DNA from 3 places in the Kitasatospora sp. NPDC006697 genome. Region 3 is predicted to be linked to each of the others. Evidence: riboswitches for the same ligand, from Rfam matches in the RefSeq annotation. Region 3 holds a riboswitch; each other region holds the start of a gene.
The links. Region 3 has a riboswitch for cobalamin ahead of ACFYNO_RS17375 (HoxN/HupN/NixA family nickel/cobalt transporter). Riboswitches for the same ligand answer to the same signal wherever they lie in the genome.

Region 1: it holds a riboswitch for cobalamin, as region 3 does, so the genes downstream of both, ACFYNO_RS08210 (ribonucleoside-diphosphate reductase subunit alpha) here and ACFYNO_RS17375 (HoxN/HupN/NixA family nickel/cobalt transporter) in region 3, are expected to answer to the same signal.
Region 2: it holds a riboswitch for cobalamin, as region 3 does, so the genes downstream of both, ACFYNO_RS24525 (cobalamin biosynthesis protein) here and ACFYNO_RS17375 (HoxN/HupN/NixA family nickel/cobalt transporter) in region 3, are expected to answer to the same signal.

Annotation. Positions count from the first base shown of each region.
Region 1 is NZ_JBIAGU010000004.1:246,336-250,906, forward strand. It holds gene ACFYNO_RS08205 (glycosyltransferase family 39 protein) at 1-989, shown strand, start outside; cobalamin riboswitch at 1,053-1,173, shown strand; gene ACFYNO_RS08210 (ribonucleoside-diphosphate reductase subunit alpha) at 1,332-3,767, shown strand; gene ACFYNO_RS08215 (ribonucleotide-diphosphate reductase subunit beta) at 3,788-4,571, shown strand, end outside.
Region 2 is NZ_JBIAGU010000018.1:140,457-145,027, forward strand. It holds gene ACFYNO_RS24515 (alpha/beta hydrolase) at 1-791, opposite strand, end outside; gene ACFYNO_RS24520 (transcriptional regulator) at 1,572-2,270, opposite strand; cobalamin riboswitch at 2,795-2,958, shown strand; gene ACFYNO_RS24525 (cobalamin biosynthesis protein) at 2,989-3,942, shown strand; gene ACFYNO_RS24530 (cobyric acid synthase) at 3,939-4,571, shown strand, end outside.
Region 3 is NZ_JBIAGU010000011.1:99,100-103,670, forward strand. It holds gene ACFYNO_RS17355 (hypothetical protein) at 1-214, shown strand, start outside; gene ACFYNO_RS17360 (PIG-L deacetylase family protein) at 302-1,063, shown strand; gene ACFYNO_RS17365 (PPOX class F420-dependent oxidoreductase) at 1,071-1,478, opposite strand; gene ACFYNO_RS17370 (hypothetical protein) at 1,733-1,882, shown strand; gene ACFYNO_RS17375 (HoxN/HupN/NixA family nickel/cobalt transporter) at 1,890-2,987, opposite strand; cobalamin riboswitch at 3,019-3,275, opposite strand; gene ACFYNO_RS17380 (hypothetical protein) at 3,319-3,516, opposite strand; gene ACFYNO_RS17385 (hypothetical protein) at 3,547-3,696, shown strand; gene ACFYNO_RS17390 (MMPL family transporter) at 3,795-4,571, shown strand, end outside.

The DNA of each region.
Region 1 (4,571 bases), on a different contig from region 3:
CCGGCCACCTCGCCGCGGTGCTGACCGGCACCAGGCGGGCCGACCGGGTGCCCCGCTGGGCGTTCACCGCGGCGGTGGCCACCGGGGGCTCGCTGACCGTCCCCATGGCCCTCCAGGGCTCCACGCAGAGCGCCCAGGTCGCCTGGAACAAGACCGGCCTGGCCGATCTGAAGGCCTATCCGGACACCCTCTTCCTCTCCTGGCACCTCGGCCTCGGGCTGATGGCGGTCGGCCTGCTGGGCCTGCTGGCGGCCCGCCGGCACGCCGCCCTGCTCGCCGGCTGGACGCTGCTGCCGCCGCTGGCCACCTTCGCCACCGCGAGCTGGCTCCACCTCTTCCTCAACCGCTACCTGCTCTTCACCGTGCCCGGGTGGGCCCTGCTCGCCGCCGCGGCGGTCTGCCGGGTGGCCGCCCCGGTGGCCCGGGGCTCCCGGGTGGCGCTGCCGCGGGCCGTGCTCTGCTGGCTGCTGGCCGGCGCCGCGGCGGCCGGGGTCGGCTGGACCGCCCGGCCGGAGATCGGGGCCACCCACCGCGACCTGGTGGGCGAGCCGGACTACGACCAGCTGACCCGGATCATGCTGGGCGACCAGCGCCCGGGCGACGGCATCGTCTACAGCAGCACCGTGATGGCCCGGATGTCGATGGCCTACGAGCTGCGCCACGTCCAAACCGCGCCCAGGGACATCCTGCTCCAGCGCTCCGCCGCCGGCCTCGGGCTGTACTCGGCCGAGGAGTGCGACGACCCGGACGCCTGCGCGGCCAACACCAACCGGATCTGGCTGGTCGCCACCGGCACCGGCGCGGACCCGTACGCGGCCCTCCCGCCGCAGACCGCGGAGCTCCTGCGCACCCAGTTCCAGGCCACCCGGACCGATGTCCTGGCCCAGGTCCGGCTGCTCCTGCTGGAGCGGGTCCACCCGTCCCGCCGGGCCTCCGCGGCGGACGACCTCGGCAACCACAACGTGCAGATGGCGCCCGGAACCAGTTGACCCTGTGTTGGGTCTCTACCACGTCGCGACACTACATATGGGCTTGCATGGCCCAAGCTCCACTACATGTATGCTCACTACCGCTGTCGAAGCAGGGGAACCCGGTGCGATTCCGGGGCTGCCCCGCAGCGGTGAGCGGGGCTGCCCGCGAGTCCGATGACCTGCCGTCAGCGTGCCTACCGGTCTTCCCGCCGAGACCCGACAGCACTTGTACGAAACGTCCGGGCCTCGCGGGTGGGCCAGGGTGATGGCGCGTGCCGGGGCAGTCCGGCGCGCCGGTCTCCCCTGCCCCCGCGCGGCCCCGGACACCCCGCCGTCCGCCGCCACAGGAGAGAGTGCGCCTTGACCGTCGCCGCCTCAGTTGCCCTGCCCTCACAGGGGCTCGCCGACAGCCCGTCCGACCCCGGTGCGGACCTGTTGCGACTGCTCACCGACCGGAGCGCCGACCTCCCCCAGGTGGATCCCGGCCACGTCGCCGCCGCCGCGCTGCGCGGCCGTCACGCCGGTTCGGACTTCGCCGAACTGCGCGGACTGGCCGTGGACGCCGCCGCTTCGATGATCGCCGAGGACCCCCAGTACTCGAAGCTCGCCGCCCGCCTGCTGGCCCGCGAGATCGAGGACGAGGCGGTCTCCCAGGGTGCCGTCAGCTTCGCCGCCTCGGTGGCCGTGGGCCACGCCGAGGGCCTGATCGGCGACACCACCGCCGAGTTGGTGGCCAAGCACGCGGACGCCTTCAACGCGCTGGTCGACCCGCACGGCGATGACCGGTTCGAGTACTTCGGCCTGCGCACCGTGCAGTCCCGCTACCTGCTGCGCCACCCGATCACCCGCAAGGTGGTGGAGACCCCGCAGTACTTCCTGCTCCGGGTCGCGGCGGGCCTGGCGGTCGGCGACTCCGCGCAGTCGGTGGCCGAGGTGGCCGAGCTGTACCGCCTGATGAGCCGGCTGGAGTACCTGACCAGCTCCCCCACCCTCTTCAACTCCGGCACCCGGCACCCGCAGATGTCCAGCTGCTACCTGCTGGACTCGCCGCTGGACAACCTGGACTCGATCTACAACCGGTACGCCCAGATCGCCCGGCTCTCCAAGCACGCCGGCGGCATCGGCCTCTCCTACAGCCGGATCCGCTCCCGGGGCAGCCTGATCCGCGGCACCAACGGCAAGTCCAACGGCATCGTGCCGTTCCTGCGCACCCTGGACTCCTCGGTGGCGGCGGTCAACCAGGGCGGCCGGCGCAAGGGCGCGGCCTGCGTCTACCTGGAGACCTGGCACGCGGACATCGAGGAGTTCCTGGAGCTGCGGGACAACACCGGCGAGGAGGCCCGCCGGACCCACAACCTCAACCTGGCGCACTGGATCCCGGACGAGTTCATGCGCCGGGTCAACGCCAACGCCGACTGGTCGCTCTTCTCCCCGGCCGACGTGCCCGAGCTGGTCGACCTGTGGGGCGAGGAGTTCGACGAGGCCTACCTGAAGGCCGAACAGGCCGGCAAGGCCGTCCGCACCATCCCGGCACAGACCCTCTACGCCCGGATGATGCGCACCCTGGCGCAGACCGGCAACGGCTGGATGACCTTCAAGGACGCCTCCAACCGGGCCGCCAACCAGACCGCGCTGCCGGGCCGCACGGTGCACTCCTCCAACCTGTGCACCGAGATCCTCGAGGTCACCGACGACTCGGAGACCGCGGTCTGCAACCTCGGCTCGGTCAACCTGGGCGCCCACGTGGCCGACGGCGCCTCCGCCGCCGACCTGCTGAACGCGATGGACTGGGAGCGGCTGGACGCCACCGTGCGCACCGCGGTGACCTTCCTGGACCGCGTGGTGGACATCAACTTCTACCCGACCACCGAGGCCGGCACCTCCAACTCCCGCTGGCGGCCGGTCGGCCTGGGCGTGATGGGCCTCCAGGACGTCTTCTTCAAGCTGCGGCTGACCTTCGACTCGCCCGAGGCGAAGGAGCTCTCCACGCTGATCGCCGAGCGGATCATGCTAACCGCCTACGAGCGCTCCAGCGAGCTGGCCGAGCAGTTCGGCCGGCACCCGGCCTACGCCGAGACCCGGGCGGCCCGCGGCCAGCTGCACATCGACCACTTCTTCACAGACCAGCACAGCGAGGGCGCCCCGCACTGGCAGGAGCGCTGGGACGAGCTGCGCGCCACCATCGCCCGCACCGGCCTGCGCAACTCGCTGCTGCTGGCGATCGCCCCGACCGCCACCATCGCCTCGATCGCCGGCGTCTACGAGTGCATCGAGCCGCAGGTCTCCAACCTCTTCAAGCGCGAGACCCTGTCCGGCGAGTTCCTCCAGGTCAACCCGTACCTGGTGAAGGAGCTCAAGGACCTGGGCGTCTGGGACCAGCAGACCCGGGACGCGCTGCGCGACGCCAACGGCTCGGTGCAGGAGCTGAACTGGCTGCCCGAGGAGGTGCGCGAGCTCTACCGCACCGCCTGGGAGCTGCCGCAGCGGGCGCTGATCGACCTGGCCGCCGCGCGCCAGCCGTACATCGACCAGAGCCAGTCGCTGAACCTCTTCATGGCGGCGCCGACCATCGGCAAGCTCAGCTCGATGTACGCCTACGCCTGGAAGGTCGGTCTCAAGACCACCTACTACCTGCGCTCGCGCCCCGCGACCCGGATCGCCCAGGCCGCCTCCGGCGCGGCCCGCCCCGCGACCGCGGCCCCCGTCAGCATCCCCTCCCCCACCATGACCCAGGCCGAACAGGACGCCATCGCCTGCTCCCTGGAGAATCCCGAGTCCTGCGAGGCCTGCCAGTGACCACTCCTGACAAGCGGAAGATGCTGCTCGACCCCGGCTTCGAGCTGACCCTGCGTCCGATGCGCTACCCGTCCTTCTACGACCGGTACCGGGACGCGATCAAGAACACCTGGACCGTGGAGGAGGTGGACCTGCACTCCGACGTCGCCGACCTGGCCAAGCTGAGCGAGGGCGAGCGCCACCTGATCGGCCGTCTGGTCGCCTTCTTCGCCACCGGTGACTCGATCGTCGCCAACAACGTGGTGCTGAGCCTCTACAAGCACATCAACTCCCCCGAGGCCCGGCTCTACCTCTCCCGGCAGCTGTTCGAGGAGGCCGTGCACGTCCAGTTCTACCTGACCCTGCTGGACACCTACCTGCCCGATCCCGAGGACCGCACGGCGGCCTTCGCGGCGGTGGAGAACATCCCCTCCATCCACCAGAAGGCGCAGTTCTGCTTCACCTACATGAACGCGGTCGACCACCTCGACTCGCTGCAGAGCAAGGAGGACCGCCGGGCCTTCCTGCTCAACCTGATCTGCTTCGCCGCCTGCGTCGAGGGCCTGTTCTTCTACGGCGCCTTCGCCTACGTCTACTGGTTCCGCAGCCGCGGCCTGCTGCACGGCCTGGCCACCGGCACCAACTGGGTGTTCCGCGACGAGTCCATGCACATGGACTTCGCGATGTCGGTGGTCGACACCGTCCGCGAGGAGGAGCCCGACCTCTTCGACGACAAGATGGCCCAGCAGGTCACCGAGATGCTGGAGCAGGCCGTCGAGGCCGAGCTCCAGTTCGCCCGCGACCTCTGCGGCGAGGGCCTGCCCG
Region 2 (4,571 bases), on a different contig from region 3:
TCCAGCACCGGCGAGTCCAGCACCAGGCCCGCCAGGTGGTGGCGCAGGTCGGAGCGGGCAGCGGTCTGCAGCACGGCCGTGGCACCGACCGACCAGCCGTAGAGCACGATCCGGCCGGCGCCCGCCTCCTTGGCGAACCGGATCGCCGCGTCCACGTCCCGCCACTCGGTCTCGCCGAAGTGACCCATCCCGTCCGGCGAGGGCGGCGCGCCCTGGTCGCCGCGGTAGCTGACCACCAGGGCGGGCAGCTGCAGCCGCTTCAGCACCGGCAGGACGGGCAGCGCCTGGCGGCGGTCGGCCAGCGCGCCGTGCACGAGGATCACCCAGGTCCCGCGGATCGCCGGCACGTACCAGGCGGGCAGCAGGCCCAGCTCGCCGTCGACCACCACGTCCATGTAGTCCAACCCGCAGGCCGACCCCGGATCGCCGCGCAGCACCCGGTTGGTCAGCTCCACCTCGGCCCCGTCCGCCGGCGGCGTGCCCGCCACCGACTCCACCCGCCGGGTCACCGTCTGCGGCCCCGTCGCCAGCACCTCCCCCACCACGGCGTGCCCACCCCGCCACTCCACCGCGTACCGCCCGCGCCGCGCACTCGCCACCGTCCGGGTCAGCACCACCTCGCGCTCCCCCATCCGATGCACCTTCAGCACCGGCTCCCCCGCCACCGGCCCCACCTCCGCATGCCCCGGACGGATCGTCAGATCGGCGACCCGGCGCCCCACCATCAGGGCGACCGCCCCCGCCCCGATGACGACGGTGGTGGCCGCGGCGACAACGGTTCCCCAACGCATGGGCACTCCCCGGAGCTGTTGGTCCTCGGATCTCACTGACCCCACCAGTTGACCGCGCTGCCGCACGTGCGGCCACCGGGGGACGGCCGTCCGGTTCCTAGCTTGCCCGCTCCTCCCCGCGTCGGACGGCGGTCGTGTCCCCCGGCCTTCGGCGGGGGCCCACCGGGGCGGGCATCGGCGGCGGGGGCCCTCCTGGCCGGAGGGGATGGGGTCATCGGCGATCGACGAGAGACCGTCGTGGGGCCCTCCCGGCCGAAGGCCGGGGGCGTGTATGCCATCAGGAAGAGACTCGCCGACGGAAAGCGCCCCGGTCGTGACACCAGTGCCGAGGAGGAGCCATGGTGCCGCCCGGCCGGAGGCCGGCGGCCGAGAAGTCGTCGTGGGGCCGGTGGCGGGCATGCCCCGGCGGCAACCGCCCGGCGTCATCAGGAAGAGATTCGTCAACGGAAACACGCCCCAGTCATGTCACCACTGGCCTCCTCCTCACCGCGATCTCGCGCCCGGGTCGTGGCAGCCACTCCCTCACCCCCGCCATCGGCGTCGCGCTCCGCTGCCTCCTCGCCCGCGCGAGCCGGGCGTGGCTCCTGGGGCTGGGCCTTCGCGCGGCGGGCAGCACGCTCAGCCGGGCCGGCCTCCGGCTCCTCCGAGCCATCCCCCACCTCCCGCGCCTGCTCGCCCGCCGGTGCCAGCGAGAGGCCGGGCCTTCTCGCGGCAGGCAGCGCGCTCGGGCTGCGCGGCCTCTCGCGTCCCCTCTATCCCTCGCCCGGCGGCAGGCCTCCCCTACACCGCCAGACCCCCCGTCCCCTGCTCCGCCAGCAGCGCCCAGAAGCGCTCCGGGTGCGGCTCGCTCGGGGGCGGCGGCGCGGTGCGCTGGGTGGTGGATCCCCAGTGGGAGGGAACCTGGTGTTCCGCCTGCAGCGCCGTCAGGGCCCCGGTGAGGCGGGCAGGTGGGACGGGGACCAGGCGGGCGACCGCCGGGAGGTGGGCCTGCCAGCGGCCCGCCACGCAGCGGCGGAGCAGGTCCGCCAGCTCGCCCTCGCCGCCCGTGACGCGGACGAACTCGCGCAGGGTCATGCCGAGCAGTGCCACCAGGGCGGCGGCCTGTTCCGGGTCGCCGGTCCAGCGGCCCGTCAGTTCGGCGGCCGCGTAGCTGCGCAGGCCCATGCCGATCCGGGTGGCCGCGTGCTGCTGGCTCAGTTCGCGGGCGAGCCGGAAGTCCCGCAGGGTGGCGGGGCGGGTGCCCATCAGCTGGACCGGCGGGCACCAGAGTGCGCGGGCGAGGGCGATGAACTCCTCTTCCCCCGGGATGATCTCGCCGCTCTCCCAGCCCAGCACGTGCCCGGGCAGCAGCCGCACGCCGTGTGCAGCCATCGCCGCCGCCACCTGCTCCGGGGTGAGGCCGAGGCCGGTCCGGTGCGCGCGGGCGGCCTGCGGGGAGAACGGGACCGGAGCGGGGGCCGGGGGCCTGCTTCTTCGCATGGCGCCGACGGTAGGGCGGCGCGCTTCCCGGACCCCACCCGCTGAACGCACGAAGCCCCTCGGCGACGCCTGACATCCCGTTGGACGATCGCCCAGCACCCGCGCCCCCACCAGGGCGGCTCCCGGTGTGATCAACCACTCACCCGACGAGGGGGATGGCCGGCCGACGGGCGCTCAGGCTCCGGCCCGCCAACGGCAGCGAGGCGGCCCCGGACGAAGCAGCTCCGGGCGCCGACCAGCCGCGCACGTCAGCCCGCCCATCCGCCCGTGTGATCAACCACGCACCCGATGGGGAGGAGGGGCAGCCGACGGGCAATCAGGCTCCGGCCGTCGCACAGCGCGTCAGGCTGGACGGCCGCGTCAGCCCGCCCGCCCATCCCCCGTGTGATCAACCACTCACCCGCCGACGGGCGCTCAGGCTCCGGCCCGTCAACGGCATCGAGGCCGCCCCGGGCGCAACAGCTCCGGGCGCCGGCCGGCCGGGCGCGTCAGCAGGCCCGGCAGCGCGCCCTCCCTGTTGACGCGCGGTTTGGCCGCGTGATGGTATCCATGGGCCATACGGAGGCAAGCAGAGGAAGCCGGTGCGAATCCGGCGCGGTCCCGCCACTGTCACCGGGGAGCCCGCCGGAGAGTCGGCCGCAGCGCGCCCCGGGAGCCAGGAACTCTCGCCCCCGGTTCGTCGATCCAGGGCGCGGACCCTGAGTGAGGACACGCACCGATGCAGCGCGCCCTGCCGCCGCCCGCGCACGCCCCGGCCTACGCGCTCGGCGCCGTGGCCGGGTTCGCCGCCGACGCGGTGTTCGCCGATCCCCGGCGCGGCCACCCGGTGGCCCTCTTCGGCAGTGCCGCGCTCCGGCTCGAGAACCTGCTGCACCGCGACCACCGCGGCGCCGGCGCCCTGCACACCGCGCTCGCCGTGGGCGGCGTGGCCGTCGGCTCGGCCGCGCTGCTGCACCGGGCCGGGCCACTCCGGCAGGCCGTGGCCGCCGGCCTCGCCACCTGGACGGTGCTCGGCGGCACCTCCCTGACCCGCGAGGCGCGCACCATCGCCGCCGCGCTCGGCGCCGACGACCTCGAGGCCGCCCGCGCCCGCCTGCCGCACCTCTGCGGCCGCGACCCGAGCGCGCTGGACGGGCAGCAGATCGCCCGCGCCGTGGTCGAGTCGGTGGCCGAGAACACCGCCGACGCCGTGGTGAACGCCCTGGCCTGGGGCGCCCTGGCCGGCACTCCGGGCCTGCTCGCCTTCCGCGCCGTCAACACCCTGGACGCGATGGTGGGCCACAAGTCCCCGCGCTACCGCCGGTTCGGCTGGGCGGCGGCCCGGCTGGACGACGTGGCGGGCTGGCCGGGCGCCCGGCTGACGGCGCTGCTGACCGTGGCGGCGGCCGAGGACCGCGGCCGGGCCTGGCAGGTCTGGCGGCGGGACGGGGCCGCGCACCCGAGCCCCAACGCGGGCCAGGCGGAGTCGGCCTTCGCGGGCGCCCTCGGCGTCCGGCTGGGCGGCACGCTGCAGTACGGGACCAGGACGGAGCACCGCCCGGTGCTGGGCGCCGAGCTGCGCCCGGTGGCGGTGCCGGACATCGAGCGGGCCTGCCGCCTCTCCCGCCGGGTCGGCCTGCTGGCCCTGGGGACGACGGTGGCGGCCCGACTGCTGTGGAAGGGACGCAGGTGAGCAACGCGATCCTGATCGCCGGCACCACCTCGGACGCCGGCAAGAGCGTGGTGACCGCGGGCATCTGCCGCTGGCTGGCCCGACAGGGCGTCAAGGTGGCGCCGTTCAAGGCGCAGAACATGTCGCTGAACTCGATGGTGACCGCCGACGGCGCCGAGATCGGCCGGGCCCAGGTGATGCAGGCCCAGGCGGCCCGGGTGGAGCCGGAGGCGGCGATGAACCCGGTGCTGCTGAAGCCGGGCGCCGACGGGCGCAGCCAGGTGGTACTGCTGGGGCGCGCAGTGGCCGAGGTGGGCGCGCTGGACTACCGGGAGCGCAAGCCCTACCTGTTGGAGCGTTCGCTGGAGTGCCTGGCCGATCTGCGCCGCCGCTTCGACGTGGTGGTGTGCGAGGGCGCCGGCTCGCCCGCCGAGATCAACCTGCGCGACCGGGACATCGCCAACATGGGCCTGGCCCGGGCCGCCGGCCTGCCGGTGCTGGTGGTCGGCGACATCGACCGGGGCGGGGTGTTCGCCGCCATGTACGGCACCCTGGCGCTGCTGGAGGCGGCCGACCAGGCGCTGGTGGCGGGCTGGCTGGTGAACAAGTTCCGCGGCGACGCCCGGCTGCTCGCGCCGGGGCTGGACATG
Region 3 (4,571 bases):
GCGCACCTTCGAGCTGCGTTCCGCCACCCAGCACGCGCTCTTCCGCCTCCACCTGGTGGTCGGCGAGCCCGAGCTGGTCACCACCGCGACGGAGGCCTTCACGGTGATCGGGAAGATGGACCGGGCCCCCGACCGCCGGGACATCGTCGCCCGGCGGGACGCCACCCGGGACCTGGTCGACGCCTTCGTCGCCACCGCCCGCCGACACGTCTGAGGGCGCGTCCGGCGGCAGGTCCGGCGATGCCGCGCCCGGGTCCTGAGCTGACGTCGGCCGCCCGGTCCGATCGCCTACCATGACCGCATGGCGACCCTGCTGGCGTTCCACGCCCACCCCGACGACGAGGCGCTGCTGACCGGCGGCACGCTGGCCCGTGCCGCCGCCGAGGGGCACCGGGTGGTGATCGTGGTGGCCACCGCCGGGATGGACACCGTGGCGGAGGGCGAGGAGCCGCCCCGGCTGGCCGAACTGCGGGCCAGCGCGGCGGTGCTCGGCGTCGGCCGGGTGGTGCACCTGGGGTACGCGGACAGCGGGCACGGGGCCGAGCTCTACCCGGACCCGCCGGGCGCCACCCGGTTCGTCCGGGCGGACACCGCGGAGGCGGCCGGGCGGCTGGCCGCGCTGATCACCGAGGAGCGGGCCGACCTGCTGCTCGGCTACGACGCCAACGGCGGCTACGGGCACCGGGACCACCGCAAGGCGCACCAGGTGGCCCGGCGGGCGGCCGCCCAGGTGCCGGGGGTGCGGCTGCTGGAGGCGACCCTGCCGCGGGAGCGGGTCAGGCTGCTGGTGCGGACGGCCCGGGCACTGCGGGTCCCGGTGCGCTACGACCGCGAGGAGCTTGCCCGCGCCTACAGCCCGCGCGCCGCGATCACCCACCGGATCGACGTGCGCGCCTACGCCCGCCAGAAGCAGGCGGCGCTCGCCGCGCACCGCTCGCAGCTGTCGGGCAGCGGCCGCTCGGCCGGCCTCTTCCAGCTGCTCACCCGGCTGCCGGCCCCGGTCTTCGCGGCGCTGCTCGGCCGGGAGTGGTACGTGGAGATCCCGGCCGCCGACCTGGCCTGAGACCGGGTCAGATCCGCCCCACCACCTTGCGCGGCGTCACCCGGACCACCACGCGCGGGGCGTCGTCGGCGGAGCCGGGGTTGAAGTCGGCGTAGTGCTTGCCGGTGTACTTGACGGAGAGCGCGTCGATCAGCTCCTGGCCGCCCTCGGTGGTGAGGGTGGCGGTGCCGCGGACCTCGGCGTAGGTGTACGGCGCGTTGGCCGGGTTGACCATCACGGTGATCCGCGGGTCGCGGCGCAGGTTGAGCTCCTTGCGGCGGCCGATGGTGGTGGAGATCAGCAGGTCGTCGCCGTCCCGGGTGATCCAGACGACGGAGAGCTGCGGGCTGCCGTCGGGCTGGATGGTGGCCACGGTGGCGAAGACCGGGGTGGTGTCGATGAGCTGCTTCAGGGCGTCGGAGAGCTGGGCGGACACGGGTGGGGTCCCTTCGGTCACGGCGTCAGCAGCCCGCGGGCGCCGGGGCGGAGCCGGGGGGACGGACTGCCACGGGCCCAGTCTGCCGCACCGGGCGCGGAGGGGCGGGGACTTCGGGGGCCGGGCGAGGGTGGTTTGTTTTTGTTTGGCAGCACCGTCGCTTCCCGCCTCGCCGACCACGGCGACCAGCCCGTCATCCTGGACAGCCTGGTCACCGGGCGCCGCGGGTTCGCCGACGGCCGCAGGGCCACCGGGTGATCGACCTCGGCAGCGGCACCGGTACCCCGGTGCGCGAACTGGTCGGCGCCTTCGAGGCGGTGACCGGCCGTCCGCTGCCCAGCGTGGAGGCCCCCGCCCGCCCGGGCGACGCCGCGCACCGGGCGAGCGTGCTCGGCGCGGGCTGAGCGGCCGTCAGCCCTTGGCCGGCCAGCGGCTCTCCACCTTGCCGAGCCGCCAGTAGGCCAGCGCGCCCGCCCAGACCACCACGAAGAGGCCGACGATCACGAAGCCCACGTTGTTCAGGTCGATCCCGGAGATCCAGCCGGTGACCGGATCCGCCAGGTCCAGCTGCTCGTGCAGCACCCCGACCAGCTCGATGGTGCCGATCAGGAAGGCGACGGCTATCGACAGCCCGGTGATGGTGAGGTTGTAGTAGACCTTGCGGACCGGGTTGGCGAAGGCCCAGTGGTAGGCGAAGTTCATGAAGGTGCCGTCGAGGGTGTCGAAGAGGCTCATGCCGGAGGCGAAGAGCAGCGGCAGGCAGAGGATCGCGTACCAGGGCAGGCCGGCCGCCGCGCCGGAGCCGGCCATCACCATCAGCGAGACCTCGGTGGCGGTGTCGAAGCCGATGCCGAAGAGCAGGCCGACCAGGTACATCTGGCCGGGGCGGGTGATCGACTTGGTCAGCCGGCCCAGGATCCGGTTCATGAAGCCCCGGCCGTCCAGGTGCTTCTCCAGCTCGTGCTCGTCGAACTGCCCGGCCCGCATCGCCCGGAAGACCCGGTAGATGCCGGTCAGCGCGACCAGGTTGAGCGCGGCGATCAGGTAGAGGAAGCCGCCGGAGACGCTGGTGCTGACCACCCCGAGCACTCGGTGGGTGCCCGAGTTGTCGTCGGTCAGGGTGCCGACCACCTTGGCGCCCGCGGCGACCAGGGTGGCCAGCACCACCACGATGCTGGAGTGGCCCAGCGCGAACCAGAAGCCGACCGAGACCGGCCGCTTGCCGTCGGCCATCAGCTTGCGGGTGGTGTTGTCGATCGCCGCGATGTGGTCCGCGTCGAAGGCGTGCCGCATGCCGAGGGTGTAGGCGGTGATGCCCAGACCCAGGCCGAAGACCTGGGTGCCGGCCGAGTAGTGGTGCGGGACGACCAGGGCGAGCAGGATGCCGAAGGCCGCCACGTGCATTCCGGCGATCACCGCCATCAGGCCGCCGGTGCGGATCCAGTCCCGGCGCTCCCAGCGCAGGGAGTCGGACGGGGACGGGCGGACAACGGTTTCGGGCACGGCCATACCAGGCAGCCTCTCCAACACCTCGTGGACAGTTCACTCGCGGTGCCGTGGCCGGTCTCCTGGCTGACGGGGTGCCCGCCCGCCCCGGCTCGAGGCGTGCGGACGCTCCCGCACCCGGCCTTCCCGGACGCTGCGCGTCCAGTGACCACCCGTCGGCGGACCGGCGGGAACGGTGCGGGGACTACCCGATCACAGTGGCGAGGGCCGCTCCGGACTCCTGTGCGCGAGCACAGTGCACCGGTCTTCCCGAACACCACGGCAAGAGCCACCGTAAAGGTGACATGCGGTCACCGACAAGCCCGCCACCTGGGGGCGGTCCGCCACGCCCGGGTCAGGGGAGCAGGGCGTGCACGCCCATCAGGGCGGCGACGGTGAGCGGGGCCACGGCGAAGACGCGCTGCAGGGTGCGTCCGCCGAACCGGTCGGCCGGCCGCCTGCCGTCCCCGGCGCCGAGGATCGCGGCGGCGGGCGCGGGCGGCGGATGACGCCTTTGGATACCGGTGGGGGTATCGTGGGTGACATCCGGCATATACCCCCACCGGTATCAGGAGATCACCGCATGTACTCGCCCGGTACTACCTGGACTGCCTCTGCCGTGCCCGCCCGGTTCACCGTGGACGCGCTCGCCTCGCTGCTCGGGCGGGCGGACGCGCCGCTGGTGCCCGACGCGCGCACCGGCGGCGAGCGGGCCGACGGGGCGAGGTGCTGAAGGAGGAGGGCCCCGGCTCCTCCTGCCGGGCGGCCGGGCGTTGGACTTTCGCCTGCCCGAGAACATACCCCCCTCGGTATCGAATCAGGAGTTCCACCGTGACCACCCTCGCCCCCCACCCCGCGTCCGCGCAGGGCCAGGCCCGCCCCGGGCCGCTCGGCCGCCTGGGCCTGTGGGCCGTGCACCACACCAAGACCGTGCTGATCGGCTGGCTGCTGATCGTGGTCGGCCTCGGCGCCTTCGCGCCCGAGGTCACCACCGCGCTCTCCGGCGCCGGCTGGCAGGCCAACGGCTCCGACTCGGTCAAGGTCCGCCAGCTCGCGGAGCAGCACTTCGCCGGGAACGCCTCCTCGGCGCTGCAGATCGTGATCGCCGCCGACCGGCCGATCACCGACCAGCCCGTGCAGCAGGTGATCGGCGAAGCCGGCCGGCTGGCCGCCGCCGACTCCCGGATCTCGGGCGTCCTCGCGCCGCAGCCCGGCGCCACCATCAGCCAGGACGGCCGCACCGCCGTGCTGCTGGCCGGAGCCAAGGCCAGCCCGGACGAGATGGTGCGCGCCGCCGACGACCTCAAGGGGCCGCTGCAGGCGCTCTCCGGCCACGGCATCGAGGTGCACGCCACGGGGGCCTCGGTGCTCTGGAGCGACTTCAACACCGCCAACCACGACGCCATGATGAAGTCCGAGTTCATGTCCTGGCCGGTCACCCTCGGCATCCTGGTGCTGGCCTTCGGCTCGCTGGTCGCCGCCGGCCTGCCGCTGCTGCTCACCATGGCCGGGCTGGCCGCCTCGGCCGGCTCGCTGGTGCTGATCAGCCACCTCTTCCCGGTCTCGGTCTGGGCGATGAACTTCGCCATGATGTTCGCCCTGGCGCTC